One region of the Mesorhizobium sp. M0243 genome, then DNA from elsewhere that is predicted to be linked to it. Evidence: riboswitches for the same ligand, from Rfam matches in the RefSeq annotation. Region 1 holds a riboswitch; each other region holds the start of a gene.
The links. Region 1 has a riboswitch for cobalamin ahead of bluB (5,6-dimethylbenzimidazole synthase). Riboswitches for the same ligand answer to the same signal wherever they lie in the genome.
Positions count from the first base shown of each region.

Region 2: it holds a riboswitch for cobalamin, as region 1 does, so the genes downstream of both, NKJ11_RS26730 (DUF1636 family protein) here and bluB (5,6-dimethylbenzimidazole synthase) in region 1, are expected to answer to the same signal.
Region 3: it holds a riboswitch for cobalamin, as region 1 does, so the genes downstream of both, metE (5-methyltetrahydropteroyltriglutamate--homocysteine S-methyltransferase) here and bluB (5,6-dimethylbenzimidazole synthase) in region 1, are expected to answer to the same signal.
Region 4: it holds a riboswitch for cobalamin, as region 1 does, so the genes downstream of both, NKJ11_RS23725 (aromatic ring-hydroxylating oxygenase subunit alpha) here and bluB (5,6-dimethylbenzimidazole synthase) in region 1, are expected to answer to the same signal.

Region 1 is NZ_JAMYSF010000002.1:80,531-84,726, forward strand. It holds gene NKJ11_RS02445 (DUF2277 domain-containing protein) at 1-28, opposite strand, end outside; gene NKJ11_RS02450 (exodeoxyribonuclease VII small subunit) at 140-391, opposite strand; gene NKJ11_RS02455 (histone deacetylase family protein) at 395-1,321, opposite strand; cobalamin riboswitch at 1,443-1,622, shown strand; partial or broken gene bluB (5,6-dimethylbenzimidazole synthase) at 1,734-2,351, shown strand; gene NKJ11_RS02465 (hypothetical protein) at 2,474-3,457, opposite strand; gene NKJ11_RS02470 (TetR/AcrR family transcriptional regulator) at 3,742-4,196, opposite strand, start outside.
Region 2 is NZ_JAMYSF010000026.1:68,025-72,220, reverse strand. It holds gene NKJ11_RS26745 (winged helix-turn-helix domain-containing protein) at 1-155, shown strand, start outside; gene NKJ11_RS26740 (DUF6348 family protein) at 207-884, shown strand; gene NKJ11_RS26735 (hypothetical protein) at 914-1,210, shown strand; cobalamin riboswitch at 1,256-1,459, shown strand; gene NKJ11_RS26730 (DUF1636 family protein) at 1,498-1,926, shown strand; gene cobW (cobalamin biosynthesis protein CobW) at 1,929-2,981, shown strand; gene NKJ11_RS26720 (cobaltochelatase subunit CobN) at 3,000-4,196, shown strand, end outside.
Region 3 is NZ_JAMYSF010000014.1:68,684-72,879, forward strand. It holds gene NKJ11_RS19170 (alpha,alpha-trehalose-phosphate synthase (UDP-forming)) at 1-1,060, shown strand, start outside; cobalamin riboswitch at 1,629-1,830, shown strand; gene metE (5-methyltetrahydropteroyltriglutamate--homocysteine S-methyltransferase) at 1,926-4,196, shown strand, end outside.
Region 4 is NZ_JAMYSF010000020.1:119,934-124,129, forward strand. It holds gene NKJ11_RS23715 (PqqD family protein) at 1-86, opposite strand, end outside; gene NKJ11_RS23720 (FAD-binding oxidoreductase) at 216-1,316, opposite strand; gene NKJ11_RS23725 (aromatic ring-hydroxylating oxygenase subunit alpha) at 1,342-2,589, opposite strand; cobalamin riboswitch at 2,705-2,906, opposite strand; gene NKJ11_RS23730 (DUF680 domain-containing protein) at 3,414-3,611, shown strand; gene NKJ11_RS23735 (DUF680 domain-containing protein) at 3,683-3,883, shown strand; gene NKJ11_RS23740 (DUF680 domain-containing protein) at 3,952-4,188, shown strand.

The sequences.
Region 1 (4,196 bases):
TGAACAGGGTCTTGATGTTTCTGCACATCGCTTCCGTATCTCCTCTTGTCCTTGAGCTGTTTCAATCGGAACGAGTTATATCCTCGATCATGATCATGTCCAAAAACCGGTGAGGCGAGGCCATCGTTCGGACCGAGCCTCAATCCGCGTCGAGTGGCTCCGTTCCAACCGGCTTGCCGTCGCGCGACAGCCTGATCTTCTCGACCTTGTCCTCGGCGGCCTTCAGCAGCCGGTCGCAATGCGCCTTCAGCGCCTCACCACGCTCATAGATCTTGATCGACTGGTCGAGCGGCACGTCGCCACGCTCCAGATCATCGACGATCTTCTCCAGCGCATCGAGTGCCTGCTCGAAGCTCATCGCCTTGACGTCTTCGTTGGTCTCATCGGCCATCATTCATCCTTTCATCAGTCGCCCGACATGGGCGGCGACCGAAAATGCCAATCCCTGCAGATCGTAGCCGCCCTCGAGCAGGCTGACGAGCCGGTTGCCGCTGTGGCGTGCCGCGCGCTGCATCAGCTGGCCGGTCGCCCAGTCGAAATCATCCTCGGTCAGATTGATCTCGGCCAGCGGATCGCGGTGGTGCGCGTCGAACCCCGCCGAAATGATGATCAGGTCGGGCGCGAAATTGTCGAGCGCGGGCAGGACGCGCGACAGGAAGGCATCGCGAAACACTTCGCTGCCGGTCTGCGGCGCCAGCGGTGCGTTGACGATGTTGCCGGCGCCCGTTTCGGTCTTCGCTCCGGTGCCGGGATAAAGCGGCATCTGGTGTGTCGAGCAATAGAGCACCGACGGATCGTCCCAGAAAATATCCTGCGTGCCATTGCCGTGATGCACGTCCCAGTCGACGACGGCAACGCGCTCGACACCGTGTTTCTTCTGCGCATAACGCGCCGCGATCGCCGCCGTGTTGAACAGGCAAAAGCCCATCGCCGTGGTCTTTTCGGCATGATGGCCGGGCGGCCGGGCGGCGACGAAGACGTTGTCGGCGCGGCCCGAAAAGACATCATCGACGGCGGCGTTGGCGGCGCCGATCGCGGTGATCGCCGCTTGCCAGCTCTTCGGGCTGGCAGTGGTGTCGGCATCGATGCGGGCAATCCCCTCGTCGGGGATGGCGGCGCGCACGCGGGCGACGAAATCGGCGGGATGCGCGTAGAGGATGGTGGCCTCGTCGCCTTCCGGCGCCTGAATACGATCGAGCCCGGCAAAGGCTTCGTCGTCGAGCACGCGCTCGATGGCGCGTAAGCGGTCGGGCCGCTCGGGATGTCCGGGCGGCGTGAGATGCTCGAGGAAGATCGGATGGGTGTAGAGACGGGTGGTCATCGTCCTAATCTAGTGACCCGGATCGACAAAGGCCATGCACGGGCGGCCGATGACTGGGGAAAATCGCGACTGCGTCCATTCGCGTCGCCGCAGGCATTGGCCCCGCGGGCGCTTCGGCGTAAGGTCCCTGGTACTGCCTGGTGCCCGCCGCAAGCGGGAGAATCGGGAACACGGTTGAATTCCGTGGCGTGCCCAACGCTGTGAGGGGGACCGCGCCGGTAAATGCCACTGTCGATGACGGGAAGGCACCGGACGCGGGTTGATCCCGAGCCAGAAGACCGGCCTGGCAGGCATTGTCATCCGCGTGGTCAGGCGGATGGCATCAGAGCGACGTGCGTCTACTTGGACGCACAAAGTACGCTCTGTCAGTTTTGAATCTGCAATCGCAAGGGGACAAGCGATGCCGGAACACATGACCGCTGCCATTGACGATGGATTTGACCAGAATGCGCGCGATGCGGTCTACCGCGCCATGTTCACGCGGCGTGACGTGCGCAGCCATTTCCTGCCCACCGCGATCGATGACGACGTGCTGGCACGGCTGCTGCTTGCCGCCCATCACGCGCCATCGGTCGGCTTCATGCAGCCATGGAATTTCATTGTCATTCGCGATGTCAAACGACGGGCGGAGGTGCGCGACCTGTTCCTGGCCGCGCGAGAACAGGAACTGCCGGCGATCGAGGCGGAAAAACAGGCGCTGTACCGCAAGCTCAAGCTGGAAGGCATCTGCGAGAGCGCGCTCAACATCTGCATCACCTGCGACCGGCAGCGCTCGAAGGGTTCGCCGCTGGGACGCTGGCACAATCCGGAGATGGATCTCTACAGCACCGTCTGCGCGGTGCAGAATTTCTGGCTGGCCGCGCGTGCCGAGGGCGTTGGCGTCGGCTGGGTGAGCATCATCGAGGCTGAGGCGCTGAAGCGGCTGTTGGCCATTCCGGATCACGTAACGCCGGTCGCCTATCTCTGCGTCGGCCGTGTTTCCGAGTTCGCTCCCAAACCGGACCTTGAAACGCATGGCTGGGGACGGCGGCTGCCGCTGCCGGAGCTGATCATGAGCGAGACCTTTTCCGGGCAAGGCGAGACACAGCTCAAATCCACCGTGGCGCGCCTCAACACCGTTCCTGCCTCACCAGACACCATCCGCCCAGCCGATCAGGGTGTGGCGCCGGCCGTAGCCCAGCGCGAACCGCCGAAGGAGGCCAGCGCCTTGTCCTTGAGCTCCCTGAACTTCGACGATGCCTCGGCCAGCCGGGCGTCCCAGGCCGGATCGGGCACCTGGCCCGCGATGGTCTTGAAATAGACCTGCATCAGGCAGGCGATGGCGAAAGGCTCGATGAACGCCGCCTTGAATGCCCAGGCGAAGACGATGGCGAGCACAAAAGCCCAGCCGGCGAGCTGGCCAGGCATCAGGAACAGAATCGCACCGGCAGGTGCCAGCATCATCAGAAAGATGATGAACGACATGCCCCACATGATGACCGCCAGCCAGACGGCGTTCTTGACCATGACCTTGCCGTTCTGAGTATAGAGCACTACGCCTTGGCGCGCCGTCTCGAAGGGCGGGGCTGAATTGATGCGGATGTTGTAGCCGAGGATGATCTCGTCGACATAGGTCAGCGACAGGCGGATCACCGTGTTGATGAAGGAGACCAGGCCGCTCAGGCCTGGTATCGGCAGGAAGGCGGCGATACCGCCGAGCAGGCCGGTGATGGCATGGATGGCACCCTTGACGAGTCGGTCGACGACGAAAAGGATGTTGGCTTCGGCAAAACGCTGGGTGACGACATCCCTGGCGTAGGCGATCTGGTCCTGACCGCCGGGAATGTCGCGGCCGTCGATCAGATGAACCATGACGGCGATGTGGCCGGCCTTGACGACATAGAGGATGTATTCGCGGATCCAGTAGACGGCGATCGAGACGACGCCGAAACCGACCACGCCGCCCCACAGGGCAAACGACAGCGGCCCGTCGGGATCGGTGGAGATATGGCCAACGCCATAGCCGACGGAGGCGCCGGTGCCGGTTGCCATAATATAGGCCAGCGTGATGCCGAAATAGACGATCATGCGAAAGACGATGAACGGCCAGGTCCGCATCATGATGGACACCGACCGGCCGATCTCGAAATCCCACATGTGTCCCGAATCTCCGCCTCAGAGATGGTGGAAGAGGATGGACTCAACCCGGCGATTGTCAATTGCGGCCCTGACGCCAAAGGGCGACGAATTCGGGGTAACGGGTTGGTTCGGAGCCCGCCAGCGCGTTGGCTGACGGGGCATCAAACGAAAAACCCGCCTGTGCGGCCGGTCACTGGCGCAAATCAGCACCATGGACGAATATATACCTTAGCTGAGGGCATGGTGTCAAGAAAAAATTCCTATCGTGAACAGCTGCCGGCACGAAAGCTCCGGTGAGAACTTCAATTCGACTGCGGATCCGGCTTCTTCAGCAGGCCTTCAAGCAGTTGCTTGAACGCCGTCACCACCTTCTTCGACGTCGTTTCGGGGTCGTTCGAATTGGCGATCCGTTGCGCTGCCTGGCTGCTCGCTCCGATGATCAGTCGCGAGGCGGTCTCGGGGTCGAGGCTGGAGACAACGACCCCCTCCTCCTGCAGCGCGGTCAGATGGTCGGTCATTGAAGCGATGCACGCACTGGCATTCGGCCATTGCGCTGGATCCCCCAGCACGGCCGGGCCATCGCGGAACATGATGCGCTGGATTTCCGGCTCCAGCGCCATCTCGATATAGGTCGAGCACTCGTCGACGAAATGTTGCCAGCGGGTCGGTGCTCTCGACGCGACCTCATTGATGCGCGCCGCCATCTCGCCGTCAATCTGGGCTATGACCGCCTGCAACAGCCCCTTCTTGTCGCCGA
Region 2 (4,196 bases), on a different contig from region 1:
ATGCGGAGCCCGGTGCACCGCCTGAAACCGCTGCAGAGCTGTTCGAGGAATTGAAGCAGATGCAGGGCTGGCTCGGACTCGAACGCATCGAAGTGACGCCTGCCGGGGATTTGGGTCCGGCGCTGCTGAGCGTGATCAGCGACGGGCGCTCTTGACATCAGCCGTCGGCTGCAGCCGTTTGAGGGAGTTTTGTCGGCCTAGGTTCAATGATGGCATCGCAAGAGGTTCTCGACCTGATCCACGAAGCGTTGATTGCGCATGGGATCAGCGCCATCCGTGGACAGAACGATGTCTGGATTGGACTGGAAGACCTGCGCTTTGAAGCCCAAGTTTTCGACAAGGAGCCGTCAGGCTCGGGTCGCAGGCTTGTTCTCGAAATCTACGTCTTCTCACCGTTGCTAGGCACTCAGCCGGTCATCGAATCTTTTGTTGGACTGGGCGACACGCGTGAACAGGCGATTTTCCAAGCATTCGGAAAATTCCTGATCGGTGTATTTCATGTGCTGATCGAGGGCCTTGCGGAGCATGTTTGCGAGAACATGCAAGCCCAGATTGCATTCTGGCAACGGAATGATGCTGGCTGGAAGATCTACGGTGGACCTGTGATCACACAGGCTGCAGTGGAATGCACTCTCAACCGGACATATCCAGCGTTTTATGCCCGCTTGGAAAAACTGTTCACGGCTAAGGTTCGCCCTGGCAGTCATTTCATCCGGATATTCCTGGCGAGCTATGGCGGAGCACTGGTCGGCAACGAAATTCTCCTGGACAACGAAACTTGGCCGGAAGGTCAAGAGCTCCTCGTTGATCAGGACTGGCACCACGGCGACGGGTACCAGGCGCTGCGTCAGGTCATCCTTGCGTTGCCGGGAGATAACAATTGAGCCAACGTACACAGGCTAGCGGATAAACAATGGATATCAAAGCCAGGCTGACCCAAGAGGTGCAGGAGTGCCTCGATAGGATTTCGTCCTTTTCATGGGACGTACATGCGCAGGCAATCCGAAAACGCTACCCTAGACCTGCTGGAGACACATTTGGCTTCAAAGTTGATGGCATTTACTTCGATGTGGGTGACAGCGCCGGATGGCTGGACCGGCAAGATGGAGATATCCTTCTGACGGCTTTCGTTACAGCTTTTCCTGATCCCAACAACGAAGATGGCATTCGCGAAGAGCGGTCAGTGGTAGTGAAGCGTCCCCGCCCCTGATTTCAGATTGCCCCTGCGTTGCGTTGACACCGCTGCCCGCAAAAGCCTAAATCCGGTTCAGATGGTCTCTTGCCCGCAACGGCAAGAGCTAAGAGGGAATGCGGTGCGGGGCAAAATCCCAAATCCGCGGCTGTCCCCGCAACTGTAAGCGAAGAGCCAAGGCCGAAAGCCACTGGGGAGTTCCCGGGAAGGCGGCTACCAAGGCGATGACCCGCGAGCCAGGAGACCTGCCGTCTGCGACTTTAGAATCCGATCGCCCGGCGGGTTTCCGGGCAAGGAGCCCGATCTTGGACCACGACAGCAGTTTTTCGGCTGGCACAGCGGATATTTCGTCCGGCCATGATGATGCCTTGGCCGGCGTCACCATCATCGTCTGCGCCTCCTGCCGCGATGAGACCGGCGCCGACGCTCATCCCCGCGCCGGCGAATTGCTGGCGGACGACACGCGCCGCGCCGCATCCGGCGACGACATCCGCATCCGCAGCGTCGAATGCCTCGGCAATTGCAAGCGCCGCCTCAGCGCCGCCATCCTGCGCGACGGGTGCTGGAGCTATGTCTTCGGCGACCTGACCACGACCAGCGGCGCCGACCTCGTGACAGGCGCCAAGCTCTTCGCCACCTCGAAGGACGGCCTGATTCCATGGCGCGGCCGCCCCGATAGCCTGAAGCGTGGCCTCGTTGCCCGCATCCCTCCCTTAGACCTGCTGAAGGATTGACCATGACTGCCCCAGATTCGCCTGCGAACCTCTCCCGCGTTCCCTGCACCGTCGTCACCGGCTTCCTCGGCGCCGGCAAGACGACGCTGGTCCGCCATCTCCTGGAAAACGCCGGCGGCAAGCGCATTGCCATCATTGTCAACGAATTCGGCGACATCGGCATCGATGGCGAGATCCTCAAGGGCTGCGGCATAGACACCTGCCCGGAGGAAAACATCGTCGAACTGGCCAATGGCTGCATCTGCTGCACCGTCGCCGACGATTTCGTCCCGGCGCTCGACAAGATCCTCGCGCTGACGCCGAGGGTCGACCACATCCTGATCGAGACTTCGGGCCTGGCGCTGCCCAAGCCGCTGGTCCAGGCGTTTCAATGGCCGAGCGTAAAGAGCCGCGTCACAGTCGACGGCGTCATCGCCGTGGTCGACGGGCCGGCATTGGCCGAAGGCCGCGTCGCCAACGACATGGATGCTTTGCAGGCGCAGCGCGCCGGGGACGAGACGCTCGACCATGACGATCCGGTGGAAGAAGTGTTCGAGGATCAGATCGCCTGCGCCGACCTGATCATCCTGTCGAAAAGCGACCTGATGGACGCCGCCGGCACCGCCCGCGCCAACGCCATCATTGGCGAACACTCCGCCCGCGCCGTGAAGATCGTGCCGACGTCGCATGGCAAGGTCGATCCCTCCGTGCTGCTCGGGCTCGGTCTCGCCGTCGAGGACGACATCGAAAACCGCAAGTCCCACCATGACGGCGCATTCGACCATGAGCATGACGACTTCGACACGTTCATTGTCGACATTGCCTCGATCGCCAATCCCGATGAACTGGCAAAGCGTGTCGCCACAGTCGCCGAAGAAGAAAACGTGCTGCGTGTAAAAGGCTTCGTCGAGGTCGGTGGCAAGCCGATGCGGCTCTTGCTGCAGGCCGTCGGGCCGCGCGTCAATCATTACTATGACCGCGCCTGGACCGCGCAGGACGACCGCCGCTCGCGTCTCGTCGTCATCGGCCTGAAGGGGCTGAACCGCCCGGCGATCGAGCGTATACTCGCCGGCTGATCTCGGACACGGGTTGCGATGCACATCCTCACCACGACATCCGCCTCGCTCGACGACCTCGCCGAGCCGGTCGATCTGCGGCAGACGCCGGCGGATATCGTGGCCCTGTCCTTCACCGACAGCGACCTCGCCGGACTGGCGGCAGCCTGGAAGGCCGATGCCGGCCGCCTGCCCTCGATGCGGCTGGCTGCCCTGCGTGACCTGCGCCATCCCATGTCCGTCGACCTCTGGGTCGACAGCGTCGCCCGCCACGCCAAGGTCATCCTCGTGCGCATCCTCGGCGGCTACGACTGGTGGCGCTACGGCTGCGACCAGCTTGCCTCGACCGCTCGCGCACACGGCATAAAGCTGGCGCTGCTGCCCGGCGAATGCCGCGACGAGGATCTGCGCCTGATCGAAGCCTCGACGCTGCCGCGCGAGGAGCTCGATGGCCTGCTCGACTATTTCCGCGAGGGCGGCCCGGCGAATATGAGCGCGCTGGTGCGGAGATTGGCGGGGCTGGCTGGATCGGATGCGGACGTAGCAGAGCCGGTTCCAGTGCCGAAAGCCGGGTTTTATGAGCCAGGACTTGGGGTCGTTGGTGATCCTTCACACCCCCCTCTGTCCTGCCGGACATCTCCCCCGCAAGGGGGGAGATCGGACTGCATCAAAGCCGGCTCTTTTCCCGTTTCATTAGAAGCTGACGCGTCCGCAACCTCGACAATTGGCGAAATCTCCAATGACAGCGCAATCTCCCCCCTTGCGGGGGAGATGTCCGGCAGGACAGAGGGGGGTGTGAAGGAACTCGACGCTGACAACGTCAACGCTCCTATCATCCCCATCCTGTTCTATCGCTCGATGCTATTGGCCGCCGATGTCGCGCCCATCGATGCGCTTTTCGAAGCGCTCCGCCAGCGCGGCATCAATCCGGTCCCAATCTTCGTCTCCAGCCTCAAGGACCCCGCATCCCTGGCCTTCGTGGAAACAGCACTCGCCTCGCTGAAACCCGCCGCCATCATCACCGCGACCGCTTTCGCGTCCGGCGCCGAACCCGGCAATGAGACCCTGTTCGACCGCGCCGGCGTGCCCGTCTTCCAGGTCATCGTCGCCACCACCCGCCGCGACGTCTGGGAGACCAACCAGCGCGGCCTGGCGCCCGCCGACCTCGCCATGCATGTCGTGCTGCCCGAACTCGACGGCCGCATCCTGGCCGGCGCCATTTCCTTTAAGGGCGAG
Region 3 (4,196 bases), on a different contig from region 1:
CCGGCCGATCGGCCATTTCCTGCATACGCCATGGCCCGAGTCTGACATGATGGAGCGCGTGCCCAATTCTGGCGAGCTAATGAAATGTATGCTCGAGTATGATCTGCTCGGTTTCCAGACCGACCGTGATGTGAGCAATTTCCTCGCCTGTGTCCAATCTCATTTGGGGCTGGAGAGCAAGAACGGGGTCGTTTTCTCGGACCATGGCCAGACGCAATGCCAAAATTTTCCTATAGGTATCGATCCGAAGCAATTCGAACAGTGTGCCGCAGATTCGCTTGAGGCGCAGAAAGCCTACATTTCGCAGTTGAAACTTGGCGGAGCAAAGCTAGTTATCGGCGTCGATCGGCTCGACTACACCAAGGGCATCGACAATCGGATTAAAGCTTTCGATCTGCTGGCAGTCGAGCCGCAACGTGTCTCGCTCTTGCAAATCGCAACTCCCTCACGTGGCGACATCCAAGCGTACAGCGAATATCGGCGCGACGTCGAAAGACTCGTCAATCAAGTCAACAACCGGCATGGCACGGACGAGTGGATGCCGATTATCTATGAGAACAGGTCGTTCACCCAAGCTGAGATAGCGGGTCTTTACAGAGCCGCGCGTGTTTGCGTTGTGACGCCGTTGCGCGATGGCATGAATCTTGTGGCGAAAGAATACATTGCTGCACAAGATCCGAGCGACCCTGGCGTTCTGGTGTTATCGAAGTTTGCCGGCGCGGCCGAAGACTTCGGCGAGGACGCCCTGCTGGTAAATCCGAGGCTCTCCGACGAGATAGCTACCGCGATCTCAAGAGCGGCCAGCATGCCGCGCGAAGAACGCATCCAACGCTGGCGGAGGATGATGGACAAACTTGAAGCGTATACGATCCACCATTGGTCAGCGGACTTCGTTCGGCAACTGGACAGCAGCCGGGTTACGGTCCCTGCGGATCACTTCCACTATGTTGGCTTGGGCTGGATCAGCGAGGCCCAAATGCCTTCGTATCGGACCGAGCCAGAATTGCACACCGCGCTGACGCGTGCACTGGATAAAAACTGGGTCCTGCCGATCGTATGATGCAGAATATGAAGCACGCGAGCTTTGCCTGCATTTGCGCATCCCTCAATGCCGAGCGCTTGGAGAGAGAGATACTTATCCTGACCGCCTGAATGCGGCTTAAGCGGCTTATCGGGACCACAGTCGGGCTTTGCATCAGACCCTTGAGCCAGGCTCCGTCAGTGTGGTCTCTTGCCGCCGAGCGGAGTCATCACGATTGCCTAGTCACCCGTGATGACGACTGGCGTGCCAATTCCCCTCGGACCACGGTTTGGCGCTCACTCCGAGAAAACCGCTTCTACCACGCACGCACGGCTTGCGGCCGCATCGTTAAACATCGCCACCAATGCGATCTTCTGCATTCTAATGACGTTGTCACGCGCTTGAAGTCTTGTCCGAAATCCTTCATCGGCGACCTGCGAGGGATGTCGCAGCCCGACAGGGATCCATTAGTTGGACAATGGTGGCAGCGGAGCAGCGCCGCCAATGGGCGACTGAATATTTCACAATGTTAGACAAGCGTAAAAGCGAAATCACATAACGACATAAACATTTCGTTATGCGTCATTGACAAAAGAGCGGACTGCTGTGATTGTCTGCGTGTCGTGGTTCTCGCGTGCGGCGCTGCCGCAGCGGAGCTAAGAGGGAAGCCGGTACAATGCCGGCGCTGCCCCCGCAACTGTTAGCGGCGAGCCAACCCCACTCATGTCACTGAGGCGAATACCCTCAGGAAGACGGGTAGAGGCTATGACCCCGCGAGCCAGGAGACCTGCCACGGCGAATTACGTCCACGGGCGGGGTGTCTCGGTGGCCGCTGCAAGCCGGCGTTCGTGCCGGCCTGCTAGCGCCTTCCTTGTCATCGGCGCCCCAACCATCGGGGTATGACATGACTGACTCTCAGGAAATTCCTGTAGCAACGCTCGGCGTGCCGCGCTTCGGTCGTCGGCGAGAACTGAAATTCGCGCTTGAAAGCTACTGGTCCGGAACATCGTCCGCTGGCGACCTTCTCACGACGTCGAAGGCGCTCCGTGCCGCTAGCTGGGAAGAGCAGCGCGATCGCGGCGTGTCGAAAATCCCGTCGAACGACTTCTCGCTTTACGACCATGTGCTCGACACCGCAGCCATGGTTGGGGCCGTTCCCTCCCGTTACGGCTGGAATAGCGGCGAGGTCCCACTTGACATCTACTTCGCAATGGCGCGCGGCAACCAGGGTCAGACGGAGGATTGTGGACACGCTGGTCACCAGGAGGAGGCTCATGGACCTGGTGTAACCGCGATGGAAATGACCAAGTGGTTTGACACCAACTACCACTACATTGTGCCGGAACTCGATGATGATCAGACGTTCGCCCTCTCGTCATCGAAGCCGGTCGATTACTTCCTCGAGGCTAAAGCTCTCGGCATTCACACACGCCCAGTCATCCTTGGACCCATCACCTTCCTCAAGCTGGCGAAATCGCCTGCCGAGGGGTTCGGTCCCATCGCGCTCCTACCGCGGCTGCTGCCCGTTTACGAGCAAGTCCTGCAGAAGCTGAAGCTGTCGGGAGCCGACTGGGTGCAGATCGATGAGCCAGCGCTTGTCCTCGATCTGAACCCGAACGAACGAGCTGCGTTCGAATTCGCCTATGGCCAGCTGTCGAAAGCCGCGCCCGAGCTGAAGATCATGCTGGCTACGTATTTCGGGTCGCTGGGAGACAATCTCGAAACCGCGGTTTCTCTGCCCTTGGCCGGGCTGCATATTGATCTCGTGCGCGCTCCCGAGCAGCTGGAAACGGTGGGTCGGCTCGCTCCGAAGGATCTGGTGCTCTCGCTTGGCTTGATCGATGGCCGCAACGTCTGGCGTGCGAACCTGCCCGCCATTCTCGACCGCATCAAACCGATCGTCGCCGGCTGGCCCTTGGACCGCGTCGAGATCGCGCCTTCTTGCTCGATGCTGCATGTGCCGATCGACCTGCGCATGGAGACGGAACTCGACGCCGACATCAGGTCGTGGCTCGCCTTCGCGGCCCAGAAGACCGACGAGCTGGTCTTGCTGGCCCGGGCCCTGTCCCAAGGCAGGGATGCGGTGGCAGGCGCGTTGAAAGCGTCTGCCGAGGCTGCCGCCACGCGCGTGACATCCACGAGGATCCATGACCCGCTTGTTCAGGGGCGGATCGCTAGCATTGAGGACAGCGCGAAGCGACGAGAGAGCGCTTTTGGCGAGCGCTCCAGAGTCCAAGCCGGCTCACTCGGGCTGCCGCCGTTCCCGACGACGACCATCGGGTCCTTCCCGCAGACGCCGCAGGTACGCAAGGCGCGGGCCGCTCATGCGAAGGGCCAGCTGAGCTATGTCGACTATGAGACGTTCCTGAAGAAGGAGATCGAGGCTGCAATTCGCTGGCAGGAAGAGATCGGGCTGGACGTGCTGGTGCACGGTGAGTTCGAGCGAAACGACATGGTACAGCATTTCGGCGAGCAGTTGTCCGGCTTCGCGCTCACCCAGCATGCCTGGGTACAAAGCTATGGGTCGCGCTACGTGCGTCCCCCCATCATTTTCGGCGACGTATCGAGGCGCAATCCGATGACAGTGCGCTGGTGGCAATTCGCCCAGTCGCTTACGGAAAAGCCCGTGAAGGGAATGCTCACAGGCCCAGTCACCATTCTCAACTGGTCTTTTGTTCGCGACGACGTACCCCGCTCCGAAGCCTGCCGCCAGATCGCGCTCGCCATCCGCGACGAAGTGACGGATCTCGAAAGGTCCGGCGCAAGGATGGTCCAGATCGATGAGGCCGCCTTTCGCGAAGGATTGCCACTGCGCCAATCTGACTGGAAAGTCTATCTCGACTGGGCTGTCGAATGCTTCCGGATCGCTTCAACGGGTGTAAAGGACGCGACTCAAATTCATACCCACATGTGCTATTCGGAGTTCAACGAGATCATTCACGCGATCGCTGAAATGGATGCGGATGTCATTTCGATTGAGACGTCGCGCTCGAAGATGGAACTGTTGGACGCCTTCACGGGCTCCAAATATCCGAACGAAATCGGTCCCGGCGTTTATGATATTCACTCACCACGCGTCCCGGAAGCCGGCGAGATCTCGGACTTAGTCATGCTTGCCCGCGAGCGACTGTCCGACGGCCAACTGTGGATAAACCCGGACTGTGGCCTCAAAACA
Region 4 (4,196 bases), on a different contig from region 1:
GTCAGGTCAAGAACGACGGCTTCGCCGTCGAAGGATTCAAAGACGATATCCTTGCTGGCAATGGCATAGATGCCGGATTGTCGCATATTTGCTCCCCCGCCGAGCAGGCCGCGGAGATGATCTTCGGGCCTTACGGTCAACCCCACCGTTGCAGGCGTCTAACCATTTGCAGGGTTTTTGGCAAGATGGCGCAGGCTCCGGGCGAGCGCAGCCGGTCACGCTTCGATTTCAAGCGCCGAAAGCGGCTTCGAGCAACAGGCGAGGATAAAGCCGTCCTCGATTTCGTGATCGAGGATGCCGCCATTGTGACTCATCTCGACGTCGCCCGCGACCTTCCTCACCTTGCAGGTGCCGCACAGGCCGAACTCGCAGGCGGCGGGAATCCGCACCCCAGAGGCGCGTGCCGTCTGCAGCACGGTCTGGCCGGCGACGCATTCGGCATCGACATCGGAAAGCGAGAACCGGATTGGTGTCACGGCCTCGACAGCAGCAGCGGCGCCGTCTTCCGCCGGCGGCGAGAACGGCGCCGGGATCTCCTCCACGGCAGGCGCCGCGAAGCTTTCCTGATGGTATTTCGCCATGTCGAAGCCGGCGGCTTCCAGCATGCCGCGCACGGCGCGCATGAAGGGATCGGGGCCGCAGCAGAAGATCTCGCGCTCACGGAAATCGGGCGCCAGCAATGGCAGCCGGATCGCGTCGATGCGGCCCATATGGCCGAACCAGCCCTCGCGGCTCGACCGTTCCTCGATCATGAAGCCGAGCGACAGGCCGGGCATGCGGCTGCCGAGCAGCTCGAGTTCCTTGCGGAAAATGATCTCTTCCGGGCGGCGCGCACAGTTGACGAAGCCGACATCTGTCCATGGCGCACAGTCATTCAGCCAACGCAGCATCGACATCATCGGCGTCACGCCGGAGCCGGCCGAAATGAACAGATATTTGGCCGCCGGGTGGCTGTGCAGCGAGAAGTCGCCGGTCGGCCCATAGGCCTTGACGTGCGAACCGGGCGTCAGATGGTCGAACATCCAGCGCGTACCGGTACTGCCCGCCTGCGCCTTGACCGTCACCGCGATCGAGAACGGCCGCGACGGCGAGGACGACAGCGTGTAGGTGCGCATCAGCGGCCCGTCCGATGTCGGCAGTTCCAGCGTCACGAACTGGCCGGGCTTGTAACGGAACCAGGTCTGGTTGTCGGAGCGGAAGGTGAAGGTCTTCACGTCAGGCGCTTCGTCACTGACGCCGATCACTTCCAGCACCTGCAGCCTGTCGTTCCAGGGCGTCATCTGGTCGAGATGGCGATAGAGGCCAAGGTCCGTCATCGCATTCATCCTCTTGTCCCCTGGGCTAGGCGACACTGCGCAGGGCCGGCCGGTCGCCTTCGGCAAGGCGCGGTCCGATGAACGACGCGTACCACTCGACGAACTGGATCACGCCGCCCTCATGCAGCTCCGAATAGGGGCCTGGTTCGTAGGCCGGCGACAGGATGCCGAAGGCGTTTTCCTCGACGATGCGGCGGTCCTGGTCGTTGGTCTCGGTCCAGACATGGGTGAGCTCAGCGAGGTCGTAGTCGACCCCTTCGACCGCATCCTTGTGGACGAGCCATTTTGTCGTCACCGCGGTTTCCGTGGCACTGATCGGCAGCACACGGAAGGTAACGGCATGGTCGCCGAGGATATGGTTCCAGGTTGTCGGATAATGATAAAGCAGCAAGGAGCCGATGCGGTCGGTTGGAACGCTGTCGGACAGGTTCTTCTGGACCGCCCGTTTTCCCGTCATGGTGTAGCTGACGGCATCGCGCAGCAGCGGCGCGCGGGTGGCGCGGTACTGCCCTGCCGGATCGATGCGGAATTTGCTCGGCAGGCCTGATGCCTCGCATTTGGCCCAGTGCGCGACCATTTCAGGGTCGCTGTCGGCGCCATTGACGCCGGTCACGGTCGGAGCCTCGGGGAAGGTCTTGCACAGCTCAGGATGATTGGCGGCGCAGTGATAGCACTCGCGGTTGTTTTCCCAGACCAGCTTCCAGTTGCCCTTCTCGACGATCGTGCTCTCGAAGGCGATCTTTGCTTCACGCAACCGGTGCGGCAAAAGATAGGGTTCGATCATCGCCCGCATCGGCGCGAAATCCGCCGGCTCCTTGGCCAGACAGATGAAGATGTAGCCGCCGACGCTCTCGCAGGCGACCGGCTTCAGGCCGAAATCACTCTTGTCGAAACCGTCGGCCATCTGGCGGGCAAACAGCAGGCGGCCGTCCAGCTCATAGGTCCACTGATGATACGGGCAGACGAGCTTTGCCGCCGTACCCTTTTCCGCGTTGCACACGCGGCTGCCGCGATGGCGGCAGGAATTGTGGAAGGCGTTGATCTTGCCGTGCTGGTCGCGGACAAGGACGACCGGGTAGTCGCCGATCTGCACGGTGATGTAGCTGCCCGGCTTCGGCAGTTCGCAATCATGGCCGATGAACAGCCAGTCGCGATACCAGATCAACTCCATGTCGAGCTTGAAGTAGTCTGGATCGGTGTAGAAGGGCTGCTCCAGTGAAAAGCCTTGCCGGCGGCTGTTCAAGAGCCTCAGCATGTCGTTGCGGGTATCCATGTCCTGTCCTCGTTTCTAAGGACTGAACTGGTGGTGATGGAGGAAGGATTGAAACGCAGGCCGGCTAGGTGCCAGACATGCGCTATCCACCTCTTGACCGCCCACCGCGATCAGTCGAGTCTAACAATCTCGGGCTGGTTTCCGGGCTCTGGAGTTGTCCTTGCGGACCATCGCGACACCTTCCCAGGCAGTTGCCCAGTGGTCTCCCGTTGCGACTTGAACTCCACCACCGTTGCGGGGGCAGCGCCGGATTCTGACCGGCTTCCCAATTCTCCGCCTCGTCGTCACGAAGCGGCACCTGAGATGGTATGATCTAACCACGATCGGGGGCGCGCCGTCGGCATGAAAACGACATCGTATCCATGCGGCGCGACACGGCATGCGAACGTTCCCGCAGACCGTCGCGGGCTGAAATCCACCTCCCGGATGACCATTTTGCCGGCTGCGATATCCCCGAATCGGACCCCTTGGCGGGGTCAAAAAAGGTTAACGGTTTCGAAAAGTGACTATTAGCTCGATCTAAAATCGAACCGAACGGTTCGTTTCTGTTGACGGTGCGTGCAGGACGGTGTGAACGCTGGGCCTCTGAAACAGTCAGTGATCCATCCAGCGGTTACACTTAACATGCTGATTTAAAGAAGAAAAATATACCCGTAGATTCCCTTGGCACAATTTCAAGGTGTGGATTCATGGTCCACACGGAACAACTTCGTGATTGGAAAAGGCGGGGTTGCCCTCCCACATCGGGGCTGTCCGAACGACGCGATTTCATTTCCAAGACACGCCGCTAGACGGACGGAAAAAGACGATACTGGAGTACAAAAATGAAAAAGATCATTCTCACTGCCGCAGCCCTTCTGGCCATTTCCGGCAGCGCCTTCGCTGGTAGCGACCACTACGGTTCGAACGCCGCGGCAGCCACTGCTGTCGACAGCTCGTACACCGCTTCGACCAAGAAGTCGGAACCGGCTGCTCAGGCGCCTGCCCAGGGTGCTGACCGCAACCTCTTCGGCAACAACTAACAGCCGATTCCCAGTCGACGGCGGGCTCGCCCGCCGCCCTGGCGAAATTCAGACATTCAGGAGTATTTAAGATGAACAAGATCCTCATTGCTGCCGCCGCCGTTCTGGCCATCTCCGGCAGCGCTTTCGCCGGCAGCGACAACTACGGTTCGAACGGCTCCAACCAGCCTGCCGCCACGGTGGACCAGTCGTACACGGCTTCCACCAAGACCGCGGAATCGACTGCCCAGACGCCCGCTCAGGGCAGCGACCGTAACCTCTTCGGTCGCTAATAACCAATTCGCAAGCGACGGCAGCTGTGTCTGCCGTCCTGGCGAAATCCAGAATTCAGGAGATTAAAATGAACAAGATCCTTATTGCTGCCGCCGCCGTTCTGGCCATCACCGGCAGCGCGTTCGCCGGCAGCGACAACTTTGGCTCCAACGGCGCCAATCAGCCTGCGGTTACTTCGGTTGACAGCGCGCATACGAGCTCGGTCCGCAACAGCGGTGGCCTCGTCGAGAAGCTGCTCAATTCGTCGGGCGACGTGGAGAAGTCCGCCCCTCAGGGCAGCGACCGGAACCTCTTCGGCCGTTAACAGCCGAA